DNA from 3 places in the Streptomyces sp. GbtcB6 genome. Region 2 is predicted to be linked to each of the others. Evidence: riboswitches for the same ligand, from Rfam matches in the RefSeq annotation. Region 2 holds a riboswitch; each other region holds the start of a gene.
What was found. A riboswitch is a leader RNA that binds a small molecule or an ion and turns the genes downstream of it on or off. The one in region 2 is predicted to bind thiamine pyrophosphate.
Positions count from the first base shown of each region.

Region 1: it holds a riboswitch for thiamine pyrophosphate, as region 2 does, so the genes downstream of both, thiO (glycine oxidase ThiO) here and thiC (phosphomethylpyrimidine synthase ThiC) in region 2, are expected to answer to the same signal.
Region 3: it holds a riboswitch for thiamine pyrophosphate, as region 2 does, so the genes downstream of both, KVT45_RS14005 (thiamine ABC transporter substrate binding subunit) here and thiC (phosphomethylpyrimidine synthase ThiC) in region 2, are expected to answer to the same signal.

Region 1 is NZ_JAGXJL010000001.1:404,472-410,994, reverse strand. It holds gene KVT45_RS01875 (thiazole synthase) at 1-375, opposite strand, end outside; gene thiS (sulfur carrier protein ThiS) at 379-606, opposite strand; gene thiO (glycine oxidase ThiO) at 603-1,763, opposite strand; TPP riboswitch at 1,761-1,872, opposite strand; gene KVT45_RS01860 (NAD(P)/FAD-dependent oxidoreductase) at 2,002-3,237, shown strand; gene KVT45_RS01855 (Rv2175c family DNA-binding protein) at 3,348-3,713, shown strand; gene thiE (thiamine phosphate synthase) at 3,746-4,393, shown strand; gene metF (methylenetetrahydrofolate reductase [NAD(P)H]) at 4,535-5,458, shown strand; gene KVT45_RS01840 (hypothetical protein) at 5,515-6,523, shown strand, end outside.
Region 2 is NZ_JAGXJL010000004.1:254,213-260,735, forward strand. It holds gene KVT45_RS09055 (SsgA family sporulation/cell division regulator) at 1-41, shown strand, start outside; gene KVT45_RS09060 (YibE/F family protein) at 208-1,809, opposite strand; TPP riboswitch at 1,881-2,058, shown strand; gene thiC (phosphomethylpyrimidine synthase ThiC) at 2,051-3,853, shown strand; gene KVT45_RS09070 (NUDIX domain-containing protein) at 3,912-4,331, opposite strand; gene KVT45_RS09075 (NADP-dependent oxidoreductase) at 4,383-5,321, opposite strand; gene KVT45_RS09080 (helix-turn-helix domain-containing protein) at 5,440-5,856, shown strand; gene KVT45_RS09085 (hypothetical protein) at 5,902-6,523, opposite strand, start outside.
Region 3 is NZ_JAGXJL010000007.1:36,404-42,926, forward strand. It holds gene KVT45_RS14000 (iron ABC transporter permease) at 1-1,155, opposite strand, end outside; gene KVT45_RS14005 (thiamine ABC transporter substrate binding subunit) at 1,200-2,276, opposite strand; TPP riboswitch at 2,350-2,457, opposite strand; gene rlmN (23S rRNA (adenine(2503)-C(2))-methyltransferase RlmN) at 2,501-3,607, opposite strand; gene KVT45_RS14015 (VOC family protein) at 3,676-4,464, opposite strand; gene KVT45_RS14020 (cytochrome P450) at 4,503-5,747, opposite strand; gene KVT45_RS14025 (phosphatidate cytidylyltransferase) at 6,054-6,523, opposite strand, start outside.

The DNA of each region.
Region 1 (6,523 bases), on a different contig from region 2:
GTCGTCCACCAGCGTCTCCGCCGCGTCAAGGAGCTCGACCGGGTCGGGGAGCAAGGTCCGCTCGTCGGCGATGACCTCCAGCTTGACCAGCGAGGTCCCCAGCGCCTCCCGCGCCAGCCGGGCCGTCAGCACGGCCTCCCCGGCGGTGTAGCACCCCGCCGTGTTCGGCAGCACCCGGATCCCCAGCCGGTCGAGGACCGACAGCACGGATCCCCGTACCCCCGGGTCCACCCGCCGCATCGCGACCGTCGTCAGCTCGGTCCCGGACGCGACGAGCGCCCGCTCCAGCACCTCCAGGCTGGGCGCACCCCCGGTCCCCATGATCAGCCGGGAGGAGAAGGTGGTACCCCCGAGGACGAACGGGTCGTCGGCCATGGCTCAGCCTCCCTGTACGGCGGTGAGGACTTCCACGCGGTCGCCTTCGGCGAGCCCGGTCGACGCCCACTGCCCGCGCGGTACGACGGTCTCGTTGACGGCCGCGGCCACCCCGGCGGGTGCGGCGGTGAGAGACCGCACGAGCGTGTCGAGAGCGGTGCCCGGGGCGATCTCCCGGCGCTCCCCGTTGACGGAGATGGTGACGGGGATGTTCGTGACGGGGGTGTTCATGCGGTCTGCTCCACGAGTACGTCGCCGAATCGCCTCGGCGTGAACGGACGGGCCTCCGCCGGCAGCTCGCCGCCGGCCAGCAGCTCCGCCATCACGTCCCCCGTGACCGGCGTGAGCAGCACCCCGTTGCGGTAGTGCCCGGTGGCCAGCAGCAGCCCGTCGAGGCGGGTCGGCCCGAGCAGCGGCGCGTTGTCGGGGGAGCCGGGGCGCAGTCCGGCCCGGGTCTCGGTCAGGGGCAGTTCGGTGATCCCGGGCACCAGTTCGTGCGCGTCGCGCAGCAGCTCGTACACGCCGCCCGCCGTGACCGTCGTGTCCCAGCCGAGCTCCTCGCTGGTCGCTCCGACGACCAGTTCGCCGTTCTCCCGGGGCACCAGGTAGACGTTCCCGCCACGCACCACGGCCCGTACGGTCCGGCTGAGGAACGGCGCGTACCGCGCGGGCACGGCCAGCCGCAGCACCTGCCCCTTCACCGGCCGTACCGGCGGCAGCACGTCGTCAGGAACGCCCGCCAGCCGCCCGCTCAGGCTCCCGCCGGCGAGCACCACCTGCCCGGCGCCCAACGTGTCACCCGCGCGGGTGACGACACCGGCGGCCCGCCCCCGCACCACCTCCAGGCGCTCGGCCCAGTCGCGGTGGAAGACCACCCCGGCTCGCTCGCACGCGGCCACCAGCGCGGCCGCCAGCCGGCGTGGGTCGATCTGGTGGTCGCCGTCGACCCGCAGCCCGCCGCGCACACCCGGCGCGAGCATCGGCTCCAGGCGCCGGCACTCCCGCCCGGACAGCCACTCGGACTCCAGGCCCGACTGCTGCTGGAGCGTGTGCAGCTCGCGCAGATGGGCGCGGTCGTCGGCGTCCAGCGCGACCGCGAGCGTGCCGCAGCGCCGGTAGCCGAGGTCGTGGCCGGTGAGCTCGGTCAGCTCGGTGACGAAGCCGGGATAGCGGCGCGCGGAGGCCAGGTTGAGCCCCAGCAGGGTCTGCTCGCCGTAGTGCAGTTCGGTGACCGCGGCCAGCATCCCGGCCGCGACCTGCGCGGCCCCGCCGCCGGGCGCGGGGTCCACCACGGCGGTGGCGAGCCCGCGCTGCGCGGCGCGCCAGGCCGTGACCAGGCCGATGATTCCGCCCCCGATGACGAGGACGTCGGACGTACGTGAGGACATGGGCGTCCAGCCCCTCCCTTCGCCGGCATGACCCGGATCAGGTTCGTACGGTCGGAGGCCGCCAGCCTCCCTCTCAGCCCGGTGCGTCCGGGCTCCCGCGTGTGCTTCCCCGCCACCCTAGCCCGCGGAGCTCCGCCCTTGTAAGACGGCCTCGGACGGCGCTGTGGAACAGGTCACTCGCCACGCCCCCTGACTGACTCTTTGTCAGTTGTCTATCGTTCTTGTCTATGGTGATCAGGTGAGCGAGCAGACGCAGCGACGGAGCACGTCACAGATGCGGCGCGTGGTCGTCGTGGGCGCGGGCATGGCCGGGGTGCAGACCGCCGTCGCCCTGCGCGAGCGCGGGTTCACCGGCACCGTCACGCTGATCGGCGCCGAGCCGCACCAGCCGTACGACCGGCCGCCGCTCTCCAAGGCCGTGCTGCTCGGCAAGGCCGAGGGCTCCGCCTTCGAGGTCGACTTCGAGGCGCTCGGCATCGAGCTGGCACTCGGCCGCGACGCGCTGGGCGTACGCACCGCCGACCACGAGCTGGACACCGAGACCGGACCGGTGGCGTACGACGTCCTGGTCCTCGCCACCGGCGCCGAGCCGATCACGCTGCCCGGCACCGAGGGCGTGCCCGGCGTCCATCTGCTGCGCACCCTGGACGACGCCGAGCGGCTGCGGCCCGTGCTCGCCCGGCAGCACGACATCGTGGTCGTCGGCGCGGGCTGGATCGGCGCCGAGTTCGCCACCGCGGCCCGTGAGGCCGGCTGCGCGGTGACGGTCGTGGAGGCCGCCGACCGGCCGCTCGCGGGAGCGCTCCCGGCCGAGGTCGCCGCGCCGATGACCGCCTGGTACGCGGACAGCGGCACCGAACTGCGCACCCACGCGCGCGTGGCCGGCGTCGAGCCCGGCGCGGTGGTGCTCGACGACGGCTCGCGGCTGCCCGCGGGCGCCGTCGTGGTCGGCATCGGAGCCCGCCCCGCCACCGCCTGGCTGACCGGCTCCGGCATCGAGCTGGGCACCCACGGCGACGTGCTGGCCGACGACCGTCTGCGCACCAGCGTCCCGGACGTCTACGCGGTCGGCGACTGCGCCTCCTTCCCGTCCGGCCGCTACGGCGAGCGCCTGCTGGTCCACCACTGGGACAACGCCCTCCAGGGCCCGCGCACGGTCGCCGCCAACATCCTCGGCGAGTCCGACGCGGTCTACGACCCGGTGCCGTACTTCTGGTCGGAACAGTTCGGCCGCTTCGTCCAGTACGCCGGCCACCACGCCGCCGCCGACCGCATGGTCTGGCGCGGCGACCCGACGGGCCCGTCCTGGAGCGTCTGCTGGCTCCGCGAGACCCGCCTGGTCGCCCTGTTGGCGGTAGGCCGCCCACGAGACCTGGCCCAGGGCCGCCGCCTGATCGAGGCGGGCCGTCAGATGGACCCGGAGGCTCTGTCCGACCCCGCCCGCCCCTTGAAAAACGCGACTGCAACCCCCTGAAGGGGCGCGGGGAACTGCGCGACCAGCCCCCACGGCGCCGCACCCGACCACCGACACGTACCCGGCACCACCCATCGCGGCCCACCCGGCGGAACGCCTACCCTTGTCCCGTGACCGAGATTGACACAAACATCGACGCTCTCGTCCCCGCCTGGCTCACCCTCCCCGACATCGCAGAGATGATGGACGTCGAGGTGACGCGCGTGCGGCAGCTGGTCAAGGAGGGCCAGCTCATCGCCGTCCGCCGTGGTGAGAACAAGGCACTGCACGTCCCCGCCGCCTTCATCGACGGGGACAAGGTCGTCAAGGGCCTGACCGGCACCCTGACGCTCCTTCGGGACGACGGCTTCACGGACGAAGAGATGCTGGAGTGGCTCTTCACTCCCGACGAGACCCTGCCCGGCACCCCCGCGCAGGCGCTCAGCGAGAATCGCGGCACGGAGGTGAAGCGCCGCGCCCAGGCGCTCGCCGTCTGAGGCAACCAGTACCGAACCGACGGGGGACACCGATGACCGACACCGCCCGCGCCCAGCTGGCCGACGCCCGGCTCTACCTGTGCACGGACGCCCGTAAGGAGCAGGGCGACCTCGCCGAGTTCCTGGACGTGGTCCTGGCGGGCGGTGTCGACATCGTGCAGCTGCGCGACAAGGGTATGGAGGCCGCCGAGGAGCTGGAGCACCTCGCGGTGTTCGCCGACGCCTGCGCCCGGCACGGCAAGCTGCTCGCGGTCAACGACCGCGCGGACGTGGCCCACGCGGCCGGCGCCGACGTGCTCCACCTCGGCCAGGGCGACCTGCCGGTCCCGGCCGCCCGCGCGATCCTCGGCCCGGACGTCCTGATCGGCCGCTCCACGCACGCCGAGTCCGAGGCCGCCGCGGCCGCCGTGCAGGACGGCGTGGACTACTTCTGCACCGGCCCCTGCTGGCCCACCCCCACCAAGCCCGGCCGCCCCGCCCCCGGCCTCGGCCTGGTGCGGTACACCGCCGCGCTGGGCACCGACCGTCCCTGGTTCGCCATCGGCGGCATCGACCTCGGCAACCTCGACCAGGTGCTGGACGCGGGCGCCCGCCGGGTGGTCGTGGTCCGCGGGCTCACCGCGGCCGACGACCCGGGCGCGGCGGCGGCCGAGTTCGCCAAGCGGCTGCGGTCGCAGTAGCGCGGGGTACGGCCGTGCAGCGCGGGGTACGGCTGTCCGGCTGTCCGGAAACTTGTCCAGTATCCGGACGCGAGCTCGACAATTCGGGCAAATATCCCGAGTTCGGTTGGGTGGCCGTCCGCCCCTGGCTAACCTGCGGGTATGGCCCTAGGAACCGCATCGACCAGGACTGACCGCGCACGCACCGTGCGCGACATGCTCGCCAACGGCAAGACCACGTACTCGTTCGAGTTCTCGGCGCCGAAGACCCCCAAGGGCGAGCGGAACCTGTGGAGCGCGCTCCGGCGGGTCGAGGCGGTCGCCCCCGACTTCGTCTCCGTCACCTACGGCGCCGGCGGCTCCACCCGCGCGGGCACGGTCAAGGAGACCCAGCAGATCGTCGCCGACACCACGCTCACCCCGGTCGCCCACCTCACCGCGGTCGACCACTCGCTGGCCGAGCTGCGCAACATCATCGGCCAGTACGCGGACGCCGGGATCCGCAACATGCTCGCGGTGCGCGGCGACCCGCCCGGCGACCCGATGGGGGAGTGGGTGGCGCACCCGCAGGGTCTGACCTACGCGGCCGAACTCGTGCGGCTCATCAAGGAGTCGGGCGACTTCTGCGTGGGCGTCGCCGCCTTCCCGGAGATGCACCCGCGCTCCAGCGACTGGGACACCGACGTCCGGCACTTCGTCGACAAGTGCCGTGCGGGCGCCGACTACGCCATCACGCAGATGTTCTTCCAGGACGAGTCGTACCTTCGCCTTCGTGACCGGGTCGTCGCGGCCGGCTGCGAGACCCCGGTCATTCCGGAAATCCTGCCCGTCACCAGTGTGAAGATGCTGGAACGGCTGCCCAAACTCAGCAACGCAGCCTTCCCGGACGCCCTGAAAGAGCGGATCCTCACAGCGAAAGACGATCCGACGGCGGTACGCTCCATTGGCATCGAGTACGCCACGGAGTTCTGCGCCCGGCTGCTGGCCGAGGGAGTGCCAGGACTGCACTTCATCACGCTCAACAACTCCACGGCGACGCTGGAAATCTACGAGAACCTGGGCCTGCACCATCCCCCGCGGGCCTAGACCGGCCGCACCGGAGTAGGACACACTGCGTAGCGGTCACAGGAGGAGGGGCGTACATGGGCTGGACGGTCCTCTACGTAGCGTTCGGCATCGTCGCGTTGTGGTTGCTCGGCGAGGTACTGCTGCAGTACAAGGCGCGGCTGCGCTGGCGGCTGCTCGCCTTCGTCGGCTTCGTCGGTGTCGTCTTCGGTGTCCTGATCCCGTCGGTCATCGTGATCGGCGTGGGCGCGATCGCCTTCGCGGTCGGCCAGACCTACGTCACGCTGTCGTTCCGCCGTGGCTTCGAGGCCGGCTGGGCGGTCAAGCGCCCCGGTGCGGACGGTGAGGGCGGCCTGACCAAGCGCCGCCGCGGCGAGCCGGACGAGGACCCGGGCCTGGAGGCCACCGACCCGGACGCGGCCGACACCGCCTACGCCGAGCAGCAGGGCGCCTACGCCACGGGCAGCATGCCGGCCTACGGCGGCGGTGACGAGTACGACCGTGACGACGTCTTCACCCCGGCGGCCCGCACCATGGAGCCCGGCGCGGCCGAGTCCAGCACGGTGTACGAGCCGCAGCCGATGCCCGAGGACACCGGCTCCTACGGCGTCTACCGCGACTCCGGCTACGCGGCCACCGGCGACCAGCAGGCCGCCTACGCGACCGCCGGCCAGGACCAGGCGTACGCCGCCCAGGGCACCGACCAGAACTACGCCTACGACTACTCCGGTTACGGCCAGCAGCAGTACGGCTACGACACGGGCGCCCAGCAGCAGTACGCCAACTACTCCGACCCGTACATCGGCAACAACCAGACCTACGGCGGCGCCGGGTACGACCAGTCGTCGTACGGCACCCAGCAGTACGACCAGCAGGGGTACGCCCAGGGCCAGTACGGCACCGGCGGCTACGGCGAGACCCCGGCGGGCGGTGTCTGGGTCCCGCAGCAGCGCGCCGACGAGACCTACGGCGGCGAACTCCCGCAGGAGCAGCCGTACCCCTACCAGGGCCAGGGCGGCGACGGGCAGGGGCAGCAGCAGGGCCAGCAGCAGGGCAACAACGGGTACGACGAGCAGCAGTACCGTT
Region 2 (6,523 bases):
CCCTGGACCGCATCCTGGCCGAGGAACAGAGCGCAGGCTGAAGCGTTGCGGCACGGGGCGCACGCCGCTCCGCCGAGCCGCGTGAGGACGCGCAGGAACGCTTCAGCGCGTTCGGCGCCGGGCCCCTGCCGGAACGCTTCTTCTCATGCGGACCGTCGTCCATGCCTCACTTCGTGGACGGCCTCCTCCCGGGCCGTCCACCGCGCCTCACCGCTTTCGGCGCCGTCCATGTCCGCCGCGGGCCGCGGCCGGCGCGGCCTCCACTGACACGGCTGTCTCCGTGCCCGGCCGGTCGGCCGACACCACCAGGGCCGCGAGCAGTGTGGTGACCGGCACGGAGGCGACCAGGCCGATCGAGCCGACCAGGGTACGCACGATCTCCTCGGCGACCAGCTCGCTGTTGGCGACCGTGGCCACACTGCTCTGCGCGATCGAGAAGAGCAGCAGCAGCGGCAGCGCGGCGCCCGCATAAGCCAGCACGAGGGTGTTGACGACGGACGCGATGTGGTCTCGGCCGATGCGGATGCCCGCCCGGTACAGCCCGCGCCAGCCCATCGTCGGGTTGGCCTCGTGCAGTTCCCAGACGGCCGAGGTCTGGGTCACCGTCACGTCGTCCAGGACACCGAGCGAGCCGATGATGACACCGGCCAGCAGCAGACCGCTCATGTCGATCGACGGATACAGGCCGTGGATCAGGCCGGTGTTGTCGTCGGTGTTGCCGGTGAGCGCGGCCCAGTCGATGAACTCCGAGCCGAGCAGGCCGATCAGGCAGAGCGAGACCAGCGTGCCGAGCACAGCCACCGAGGTCCGGGCCGACAGCCCGTGGCAGATGTACAGGGCGATCAGCATGATGGCGCTCGACCCGACCACCGCCATCAGCAGCGGATTCGAGCCCTGCAGGATCCCCGGCAGGATGAACATGGTCAGCACCAGGAAGCTGACGGCCAGCGCGACCAGCGCCATCACGCCGCGCAGCCGGCCCACCACCACGACGGCGAGCGCGAAGATCCCGGCCAGCAGCGCCATCGGGAACTTCCGGTTCACGTCGGTGACCGAGTACTGCAGGTCCTTGGGTGCGGAGGGCTCGTACGCGGCCACGACCTTCTCGCCCTCGTGCAACTGCCGCGGCTGGTCGGGCTGCACGATCTCGGTGAAGGTACGGCCCTTGTCCTTGCCGGCGTCGACCCGGACTGTGGCCTTCTTGCAGGTGCCGCCCTCCTCCTCCTTCGAGGAAGTGCCGTCGGCGGTGGAGGTGTCGCCGGTCGAGCCGCCTCCGGAGGCGTTGACCGACTTGCAGCTGACCGAGACGACCTTGGTGACCGTCGCCGCCTGCGTCTGGCGGTCGAAGCCGACGCCGGTGCGCTCGTGCGGCGGGGCACCGCCGGGCCAGAGCACCACCAGGCCGACCACGACCGCGGCGGTGAAGGGGATCAGGATCGCCGCGATGACCTTGCGCAGATGCTTGGAGACGGGCGCGGCGGGGCCATGGCTGTGGCTGTGTCCGTGCGAATGGCCGTGACCGCCGCCGGGCCCGGAGCCGCTCTGGCCGGTGCTCGGACCGGGCGAATGGCCATGGGCCTCTCCGTGGCCGTGGCCGTGGCCCTGGGCTTGGCCGTTGTCGTGGGCTTGGCCGTTGTCGTGAGGGTAGGCGTGGCTGAGGGCGTGCCCCTGGTCGTAGTACTCGCCCTGACCGTGGATGTGTCCGTCACCGGCACCATGGCCCCCGTGGCCGGGTCCGCCACCCTGCGAGGCGCCGTTGCCGCGCCGCGGGTCGGGGGGCGGGTAGGGGTGCTGCTGTGTCGAGGTCACCGCCCGATCATCGCAAGAACGGTAGGGGCCCTCTGTTCACCGCGCCCGAATTGACGCTAGCGTGGAGGCACCTTTGCACACGCGGGAGCTCGGAGCACCGGGCTGAGAGGGCGCTGACCTCCGTATTCGCGATGTTTCACGTGGAACGAGTGATGTTTCACATGAAACGCCGCCCGACGGAAGCCGCTGCGTCGACCGCCGAACCTGTTACCGGGTAATGCCGGCGTAGGGAGTAGGTCTCATGACCAACAAGGACGCACGCACGCCTGCCTTCAGCCAGGACGAACAGCCCATTGCGGGTGAAACGTCCCCGGAGGTCGGGAAGTCCATCGGCTGGCACAAGGGGTATGTCGAGGGTTCCCGCCCCGATCTGCGGGTGCCGGTCCGTCAGGTGCATCTCACCAACGGGCAGTCGGTCACGCTCTACGACACCTCAGGCCCGTACACCGATCCGCTCGTCGAGACCGACGTCCGCAGGGGTCTGCCGCCGCTGCGAGAGAACTGGATCATCGCCCGAGGCGACACCGCCGAGTACGCGGGCCGGCCCGTCCGCCCCGAGGACGACGGGATCAAGCACACCTCGCCGCGTGGTGGCCTGCGCAACCTGGACGCGGTCTTCCCGGGCCGCCCGCGCCAGCCGCGCCGCAGCCGGGACGGCGAGGCGGTGACGCAGCTCGCGTACGCCCGCCGGGGCGAGATCACCCCGGAGATGGAGTACGTGGCCATCCGCGAGAACGTTTCTCCCGAGGTGGTCCGCGAGGAGATCGCGGCGGGCAGGGCCGTACTGCCCGCCAACGTCAACCACCCGGAGATCGAGCCGATGATCATCGGCAAGCGGTTCCTGGTGAAGGTCAACGCCAACATCGGCAACTCCGCGGTCACCTCCTCCATCGAGGAGGAGGTCGAGAAGATGACCTGGGCGACCCGCTGGGGCGCCGACACGGTCATGGACCTCTCCACCGGCCGCAACATCCACACCACCCGCGAGTGGGTGCTGCGCAACTCCCCCGTCCCCATCGGCACGGTGCCGCTCTACCAGGCCCTGGAGAAGGTCGACGGCAGGGCCGAGGAACTGACCTGGGAGATCTACAAGGACACGGTCGTCGAACAGGCCGAGCAGGGCGTGGACTACATGACCGTCCACGCGGGCGTGCGCCTCCCGTATGTGCCGCTCACCGCCAACCGCAAGACCGGCATCGTCTCGCGCGGCGGCTCCATCATGGCGGCCTGGTGCCTCGCGCACCACAAGGAGTCGTTCCTGTACGAGAACTTCGAGGAACTCTGCGAGATCCTCGCCGCCTACGACGTCACGTACTCCCTGGGCGACGGTCTGCGCCCCGGCTCCATCGCGGACGCCAACGACGAGGCCCAGTTCGCGGAACTGCGCACGCTCGGGGAACTCAACCGGATCGCGAAGCGTTTCAATGTACAGACGATGATCGAGGGCCCGGGCCATGTCCCGATGCACAAGATCAAGGAGAACATCGACCTTCAGCAGGAGATCTGCGATGAAGCTCCGTTCTATACGCTCGGCCCGCTGACCACGGACGTCGCACCGGCGTACGACCACATCACCTCCGGCATCGGTGCCGCGATGATCGCCTGGTGGGGCACGGCGATGCTCTGCTACGTCACGCCCAAGGAGCACCTGGGCCTGCCCAACCGGGACGACGTCAAGACCGGCGTCATCACCTACAAGATCGCCGCCCATGCGGCCGACCTCGCCAAGGGCCACCAGGGTGCGCAGGAGTGGGACGACGCGCTGTCCGACGCCCGCTTCGAGTTCCGGTGGGAGGACCAGTTCAACCTCGCCCTGGACCCGGACACGGCTCGCGAGTTCCACGACGAGACGCTCCCGGCGGAGCCGGCGAAGACGGCCCACTTCTGCTCGATGTGCGGGCCGAAGTTCTGCTCGATGAAAATCTCGCAGGACATCCGCCGCGAGCACGGCGGGAGTCGGGCCGAGGTCGAGGCTGGGATGGCTCAGAAGTCGAAGGAGTTCGCGGCCGCGGGCAACCGGGTGTATCTGCCGATCGCGGACTGACGGCGGGCCCGGGAGTGTGCCGGAGGCTCGGGAAGCGGGCTCCGGCGCACTGCCCCGGCTATCGGGCTCGCCATGCCTCGACGTGGGCCAGCACGTACGCGGCGAGTTCGGGTGGATGCAGGTCGAGTGCGGCCACGGCGGTGGGATCCAGCGGGATCCGGACCGGCTCGAAGTCGCCGGTGTCGGGGGCGTCCACTTCGCGGCCGTCGCGGCGGTCCAGGTGCATGTCCAGCAGGTCGGCGAGGAAGAAGTGCTGTGTGACGGTGAGTGTCTCGCCCGGTTCGGTCACGGTCAGGAGGGGGGTGGCGGGGCCGATCGTGGCGCCGATCTCCTCCATGACCTCGCGGCGCGGTGCCGCGTCCAGACCGGCGTCGTCGGGTTCGACGCTGCCGCCCACGGTCGTCCAGTACGGGGAGCCACCCGGCCATCCCCGGCGCAGGAGAACCAGGTGGTCACCGTCGAGCAGGACCACGCGCACCTTGTGACGGACCTTTATGGACGGACCTTCATAGGGGGACGGTAGTGCCTCTCACGGGACCAGGACGAGCTTTCCGGTGGTGCGGCCGGACTCGATCGCGCGGTGGGCCCCGGCGGCCTCGGACAGCGGGTAGGTGTCCTGGACGAGTACCCGCAGCCGGCCCGACTCGATCCGTTCCGTGATCCGTTCCAGCAGCTCACCGGAGGGAGCAGCAGTGACCCACACATAGCGCACCCCGCGCTCGGCCGCCTGGAGTTCGTCCGTTCCCGGGTCGATCGACGCGCCGACGAGCAGGCCGCCGGGGCGCAGCACATCGAGGGAGCGTGGTCCGTAGGAGCCGCCGACCAGGTCCAGGACCGTGTCCACCGGAGCCACGGCGGACTCGAAGCCGGTGGTCGTGTAGTCGATCAGTTCGTCGGCGCCCAGCCCGCGCAGCAGGTCGTGCCGGCCGGCCCGGGCCGTGCCGATGACGTACGCCCCCAGCTCCTTGGCCAGCTGCACCGCGACATGGCCGACGCCACCGGCCGCCGCATGGATCAGCACCCGGTCACCGGGCCGGACCCGCGCCAGCACGGCCAGCGCCTGCCAGGCGGTCACCGCGGCCAGGGGAACGGCACCCGCGGCCACGAGCTCCAGGTTCCCGGGAGCGGGGGCCAGTGCCCCGGCCGGTACGGCGGTGAACTCGGCGTACGCACCACGCCGGGAGACCGGCAGCATGCCGTACACCCCGTCGCCCGGGGCGAACCGTGCCACGCCCTCGCCGACCCGCTCGACGACACCGGCGACATCGTTGCCCGGCGTCCACGGCAGCTCGACCAGCTCCGGCACCCGGCCGGAGCGGAGCACCGCATCGCCGGGATTGACCCCGGCACCGGCGACCCGCAGCAGCACCTCGCCGGGGCCCGGCTCCGGTATGCCGGTCTCGGCGTACTCCAGCGTCTCGGGACCACCGAACACGGACTGGACGACGGCATGCATACGGGCGGACATCAGGACTCCTCGTCGGCGGGGATCGGGTCGCGGGTCGCGGCGGGTCGCGGCGCGTCCCATGCTCGGTCCCGGCAACGGCCCTGTGGAAGAAGGCACTTCTCTGATATCGAGGTTCCTCATGGATACCGGCTTCGACCTGAGAGAACACGGCGGCGTGGACGTCTTCCTGCGCGACTGCCCCACCCGTGCCGTGCTGGACGTGATCGCCGGCAAGTGGACCATGCTGGTGCTGGTGGCCCTTGCGGACGGCCGGCCCATGCGGTTCGCGGAGCTGCGCAGACGGCTGGACGGCGTGACACCGAAGGTGCTGACGCAGACCCTGCGCGCGCTGGAGCGGGAGGGACTGCTGACCCGCACGGTGTATCCGACGGTGCCGCCGCGGGTGGAGTACCGGCTGACCCGGCTGGGCCAGGAGGCGGGCGGGCTCGTGCAGCGCATCACCGACTGGTCGCAGGCGAACGTCGCCGCCATGCAGGCGGCGCGGGAGGAGTACGACGGGCGCGCCGCCCGCCAGCTCCCCGACGCGGCCTCATAGACCGGGTGTCCGGCCTGCGCCCCCTGGCCGGGGGCGCAAGCCGGGTTATTCCGGCTGGTGTTCCGGGCCTCCGAAGTCCGGGCTGGTGTAGTCCGGGCTGGTGAAGCTCGGTCGGGGGGCGGGGGCGGCGCCGTCGTCGGTGCTGAAGCCGGGACGGCCGTAACCGAGACGCGGCATCCGGCCCGCCGGGCTCGACGGGGCGGTATGGCGCAGCCCGGCCGTGCCGGTGTCGGTGGCCAGCGCTTCCCGCAGGAAGGGCAGGATGCCGCGCTCCAGCAGGGCGTCCCGCCAGGCCTCCCGGGCCTTGGCCACCTCCCCGCCGGGTTCGCCGTAGGCTCCCGCTTCCAGCGAGGGGCTGTTGCGCAGTGCGGTGAGCAGCAGTCCCGCGCCGGCCATGACGATGGCGGCCGCGGTCACGACGCCGAACACCCAGCCCGCGGTGAGCATGGTCTGGGCGAACGCCGGGGCCGGGTCCAGCATCTTCAGGACGTAGCCGACGAGCAGGAAGATCGCGGCGGCGGTGCCGGCGAGCACCGGCGCCAGGACCAGGGCGAGGGCGAAGCCTCCGGCGCCGGTGGTCTCGGCGGCCTCGCCGAGGGTGGTGGCGAGCCCCATCGCGCCGCCCGTGCCCGGCTCCGCGGAACCGGACTCCTGGACGGCGGCCGGG
Region 3 (6,523 bases), on a different contig from region 2:
GATCAGGAACCCGAAGCCGACGGTCACCGCGGACACCCCGAGCGGCAGCATCAGCAGCGCGTCGAAGCCCCGCACCAGCCGCCCCGCGTCCCGCCGGGCCAGTGCGGCGGCGGCGAGTCCGCCGATCACCACCGCGATGGCGGTGGCCGCGACCGCGTACTCCAGGGAATTGACCACCGACTCGATCGGCGCGACCAGGAAGGTCCCGCCGTCGGCGTCGCCCAGCGCCCGGTAGTACCCGAACCCCCCGTCCAGCGACCGCCGTACCAGCACGGCCAGCGGCAGGACCAGGAGCACGGCGACGGTGGCGAGGACCCCGCCGAGCAGCGCCCACTGTCCGGCCCCGCGCGGCCGGCGTGCCGTCACCGACGGGTCCACCAGCCGCAGCGCGCTCTCCCGCCGCCGTACCGTCCACGCGTGCACGGCGAGGATCGCGCCGACCGCGGCGAACTGCACGATCGTCAGGACGGCGGCCGTGGAGAGGTCGAAGATCTCGGAGGTCTGCCGGTAGATCTCCACTTCGAGGGTGGAGAACGTCGGCCCGCCGAGGATCTGCACCACACCGAAGGAGGTGAAGGTGAACAGGAACACCATCAGCGCGGCGGCGGCCACGGCGGGCGCGAGCGCGGGCAGGGTGACCTTCCGCCAGGCGGCCGGTGGGGAGGCACCGAGCATCCGGGCGGCCTCCTCCTGCCGGGGGTCCAGCTGGGCCCACAGCCCGCCCACGGTCCGTACGACGACCGCGTAGTTGAAGAAGACGTGCGCCAGCAGGATGGCCCAGACGGTGGTGTCCAGCCGTACGCCCCACAGCTCGTCCAGCAGCCCGCCCCGGCCGACCAGCGCCAGGAAGGCCGTACCGACCACGACCGTCGGCAGGACGAAGGGAACCGTCACCACGGCCCGCAGCACCTGCTTGCCCGGGAAGTCGAGGCGGGCGAAGACATAGGCGGCGGGCAGCGCGGCCAGCAGGGTGAGCGCGGTGGAGGCGAGCGCCTGCCAGGTGGTGAACCAGAGCACGTGCCGGATGTCGGACTGGCCGAGGACGTCGGCGATCCGCCCGAACCGCCAGACCCCGTCGACCTTCAGGCCGCGCGCGACGATCGCCGCGACCGGCCATGCGAAGAACACACCGAAGAACGCGACGGGCAGGGCCATCAGACCGAGCCGCGCCACGCTCCCCGAACGGCCCTTGTGCGGGGCTACTTCAGTACGAGTGACGTCCACGTCTTGACCCACTGGTCACGGTTGGCGGCGATCTTGTCGGGCGCCATGGTCTCGGGATCCTGGGCGGCGGGCCCGTACTTCGTGAACTCGGCAGGCACGCTCGCCCCCTTCACCACCGGGTACACGAACATGTTCAGCGGCATGTCCTCCTGGAACTCCTTGGAGACCAGGAAGTCGATGAGCGCCTTGCCCCCCTTGGTGTTCCCGGCGTTGCTCAGCAGCCCGGCGAACTCGATCTGCCGGAAGCAGGTGCCGGTCGCGACACCGGTGGGCGCGGTGCTGGGCTTCGGGTCGGCGTAGATGACCTCGGCGGGCGGGGAGGAGGCGTAGGACACGACGAGCGGCCGGTCGCCGCCGGCCTTCTTGCCGCCGGCCGAGCCGGAGAACTCCTCGTTGTAGGCCTGCTCCCAGCCGTCGACGACCTTGACGCCGTTGGCCTTGAGCTGCTTCCAGTAGTCCTGCCAGCCGCTGTCCCCGTACTGCGCGGCCGAACCGAGCAGGAAGCCGAGCCCCGGCGAGGACGTGGAGGCGTTCTCGGTGACGAGGAGGTTCTTGTACTGGGGCTTGACGAGATCGGCGTACGACGCCGGCGGGGTCAGCTTGTGCTTGCTGAAGTACGCCTTGTCGTAGTTGACGCAGATGTCGCCGTAGTCGATGGGCGTGACCCGCTTCTTGCCGGCGTCGAGTTGGTACTCCGTGCCGACCTGGTCGAGCCCCTTGGCGTCGTACGACTGGAAGAGACCGTTGTCGAGGGCCCTGGACAGCAGGGTGTTGTCGACGCCGAAGAAGACGTCGCCCTGCGGGTTGTCCTTGGTCAGGATCGCCTTGTTGACGGCCTGCCCGGCGTCGCCGTCCTTGAGGACCTTGACCTTGTAGCCGGACTGCTTCTCGAAGTCCTGGAGCACGCTCTTGGAGACGGCCCACGAGTCGTGGCTGACGAGGGTGACGGTCTTGGGGTCGGCCCCGCTGTCCGACGACGAGCACGCGGACAGCGTCACGAGCCCGAGCCCGACCGCCGCGGCCGCGAAGATTCTGGTGTGCCTGGTGTGCACTGGTGTTTTTCCTCCTGGAGTTGACCAGGAAGAGACGCGGCCCTGCCCGCGATGTGCGGGCAGGGCGCAACAGCTTGAGTGATGACCGAACTTCCTACCCAGAATGACCTGGGCGAGGTTCAGAGGGTCTGCGGCCCGGTTGCCGCACTCTCAGCGCTGTGGCGCTCCCCTGTCGGAATATGAAGATGTGGTGGCCAGATCCTACCGCTCGGTGCCTACGGCGGTTACCTCTCGGTGGCCGCGAGCTGACCACAGGCCCCGTCGATCTCCTGCCCCCGGGTGTCCCGGACGGTGACGGGCACACCATGCGCCTCGATCGCCTCGACGAACGCCTTCTCGTCCTCCGGCCGTGACGCGGTCCACTTCGAACCCGGCGTCGGGTTCAGCGGGATGAGGTTGACGTGCACGGGCTTGCCCCGCAGCAGCCGGCCCAGCCGGTCCCCTCGCCACGCCTGGTCGTTGATGTCGCGGATGAGCGCGTACTCGATCGACAGCCGCCGCCCGCTCTTCTCGACGTACTCGAACCCGGCGTCGAGGACCTCGCGCACCTTCCACCGGGTGTTGACCGGGACGAGGGTGTCGCGCAGTTCGTCGTCGGGGGCGTGCAGCGAGATCGCCAGCCGGCACTTGAAGCCCTCGTCGGCGAACCGGTGGATGGCCGGGACCAGCCCGACGGTCGAGACGGTGATCCCGCGCTGCGAGAGCCCGAGCCCGTCCGGGGCGGGGTCGGTCAGCGCCCGGATGGCTCCGACCACCCGCTTGTAGTTGGCGAGCGGCTCCCCCATCCCCATGAAGACGATGTTGGACAGCCGCGCGGGCCCGCCGGGCACCTCGCCGTCCCGCAGCGCCCGCATCCCGTCGACGATCTGGTGCACGATCTCGGCGGTGGACAGATTCCGGTCAAGCCCCGCCTGCCCGGTCGCACAGAACGGGCAGTTCATCCCGCAGCCCGCCTGTGAGCTGATGCACATGGTCACCCGGTCCGGGTAGCGCATCAGCACCGACTCGACGAGTGTCCCGTCGAACAGCTTCCACAGCGTCTTGCGGGTCGTCCCCTCGTCGGTCGACAGATGCCGTACGACGGTCATCAGCTCGGGGAACAACGCCTCCCGCAGCTTGTCCCGCGAGCCGGCCGGGATGTCCGTCCACTGCTCGGGGTCGTGCGCGTACCGCGCGAAGTAGTGCTGCGAGAGCTGCTTGGCACGAAACGGCTTCTCCCCGACCTCGGCCACCGCGTCCTTGCGCTCGGCGGGCGAGAGATCAGCGAGATGCCGCGGCGGCTTCTTGGCTCCGCGCGGCGCGACGAAAGTGAGTTCTCCGGGCTTAGGCATAACTCAACCAGTGTCGCAGATCGACTGCGGTGGCCCGCGCCCCTGGGTTTCGGCGGGGGACCGGGGGCTCAGCGCACGGCGGTGGTGATGATGGCGAAGGGGGCGCCGAAGGGGTCGAGGAACATGGCGAAGCGGCCGATGCCCGGTGCCTCGGCGACCGGGATGAGGACGGTGGCTCCGGCCTCGGTGGCCCTGGCGAACGTGGCGTCGCAGTCGCTCACCTCGAAGTACGGGTGCCATTCCGGGGTGGATCCGGCGTCGAGGTTGGCCTGGGGCAGTTGCATCAGCCCGCCGTGGGCCGCCGCCGGGCCGGCGCCGGCCGGGGTGAGGATCGTGTAGGTCAGTTCCGGGCCCATCGGCACGTCCCGCGTCTGCCAGGAGAAGACCGACTCGTAGAACGCCTTCGCCGCGGTCGCGTCGGTGGTGTACAGCTCCGTCCTGGACAGGCTGCCCGGGACCGCGACCAGGTCCAGGCCCTGGGTCTCGCCCGGTTGCCAGACCGCGAAGTCCGCGCCGGTGGGGTCGATGAAGGCGGCCGCCCGCCCGAAGGCGAAGACGTCCGCCGGAGCGATCCGGACGCTGCCGCCCGCCTGTTCCACGGCCTTGGCGGTGGCGTCGGCGTCCGGGGTGTGGAAGTACACCCTCCAGGACGAGGCCGCGCCCTCCTCGGTGAGCGGGCCGATCCCGGCGACCGTCCTGCCGTCCTGCTGGAAGAAGCCGTAGCCGCCCGCCTCCGGTCCGGCCGACCGGTGCTCCCAGCCGAAGACGGCGGAGTAGAAGGCGGCGCCCGCGCCGGTGTCCGGGGTCCCCACGTCGAGCCAGTTCGGGGCGCCGGGAACGTATGTGGTCGTCAGCATGGTGGGGTCTCTCCTCGGTCCGCCTCGGCCCTCTGCGGTCACCAGGTCACGGGCAGCGTACGCGGTCCGCGGATCAGGCCCTGGCGCTGGAACTCGACCTCCTCGGGGGGTACGGCCAGGCGGATGCCGGGGAAGCGGGAGAGTACCGAGCCGATCATGGTCTCGGCCTCCATGCGGGCCATGATCGCGGCCATGCAGTGGTGGGGTCCGTGGCCGAAGGCCAGGTGGGGGCCGTTGGTGCGGTCGAAGTCCAGGTCGTCGGGGTCGTCGAAGACGGCGGGGTCGCGGTTGGCGGCGACGTAGGCGTTGTAGACGACCTCGCCGGCCCGGATCAGCCGGCCGCCGACCTCGACGTCCTCGACGGCGACGCGCGGGATGCCGACGCCGTTGCGGTGCGGGACGTAGCGGAACAGCTCGTCCACCGCCTTGGGCAGCAGCTCCGGCTCGCGGCGCAGCCGGTCCAGGTGCTTGGGGTGGGTGAGCAGCGCGTACATCATCGAGCCGCTGTTGTTGCGGACCGCGTGACCTCCGCTGACCTGGATGGCGGTGGCCAGGGAGATCGCCTCGTCGCCGGTGATCTCGCCGTCCGCGGTGGCCTGGGCCAGCACTCCGGCGAGATCCTCGCGGGGCTCCTCCCGGCGGCTCTGCAGCAGCTCGGCGATCCGGGCCCGGGTGGCCCGGGCGGCCTCCCGGGCGCGCTCCTGGGCGTCGGGGCCCGCGGAGAGCAGCGCCTCGCCGGTGGCCGCCCAGCGGTGCCAGTCCTTCTCGTCGACGCCGAGGAAGTCACGGATCACGGCGATCGGGAAGGGGCCGTGCAGATACTCCATGAGGTCGGCCGGCGGGCCCGCGGCCTCCATCGTGTCGAGGAGTTCGCCGGCCCGGCGCTCCGCCATCGGCCGCAGCCGCTGCATGGCCCGCCCGGTGAAGGCCCGGGCGACGACCCGGCGCAGCCGGTTGTGCCGGGGCGGATCGATGTACTGGAGGCCCGCCGTCTGGGAGGCCACCGGCGCCGGGCGCATGCTCGTGATGTCGCGGCCGACGACCGCCTCCCGGGAGAAACGCGGGTCGGAGGTGACGAAGCGGACGTCCTCGTACCGGGTGACCAGCCAGGCGTCCCCCTCGCCGTGCGCGAGTCTGATCCGGGTGACCGGCTCGTCGCGCAGCAGCTCGTCCAGGAACGGGTCCGGGTCGAGCGCGGACAGATCGTCGACGGGCCAGAACCGCACCGGCGGCGGAGGCGAGGTCGGGGACGGGGTGGAGGCCGGGGCCGGGTCGAGGGGCATGGGCACACTCCCTGCACGTCGGATGACACAGCGTCCTCACAGGGAGTGTGCCTCTGGCCGGCATGACCATGCGATTTCTGCTGCGTCATCCGGGGCCGACATGCCGCCGAGCCCCCGCCCTGCGAAGGACGGGGGCTCCCCTACGACAGCTGTACGTCAGCCACTGCCGACGTCTCTGTAGCTCAGCCACTCCCGACGAACAACACCATCAGCAACCACACCACCGGAGCCGTCGGCAGCAGCGAGTCCAGGCGGTCCATGCTGTATCGACTTGCCGCTACCGCGGCGTGGCGCCATGGCCTGCCGTCACCCACTCCCGACGAACAACACCATCAGCAACCACACCACCGGAGCCGTCGGCAGCAGCGAGTCCAGGCGGTCCATGATGCCGCCGTGGCCCGGGAGTAGCGTGCCCATGTCCTTGATGCCCAGGTCCCGCTTGATCATGGACTCGCCGAGGTCGCCGAGCGTGGCGCTGGCCGCGACCGCGAGGCCCAGCAGCAGGCCCTGCCACCAGGTGCCGTCGTCGATCAGGAACTGCATGCACAGCGCGCCCGCGACCATCGCGAACAGCACCGCGCCGACCAGGCCCTCGCGGGTCTTGCCGGGGCTGATGCGCGGAGCGAGCTTGTGGGTGCCGAAGCGCCAGCCGACCGCGTAGGCGCCGGTGTCGCTGACCACCGTGAGGAGCAGGAAGGTCAGCACCCGGAAGGGGCCGTCCTCGGCGGTGAGCATCATCGCGACGAACGTCGCCAGGAAGGGGACGTAGAACGCCG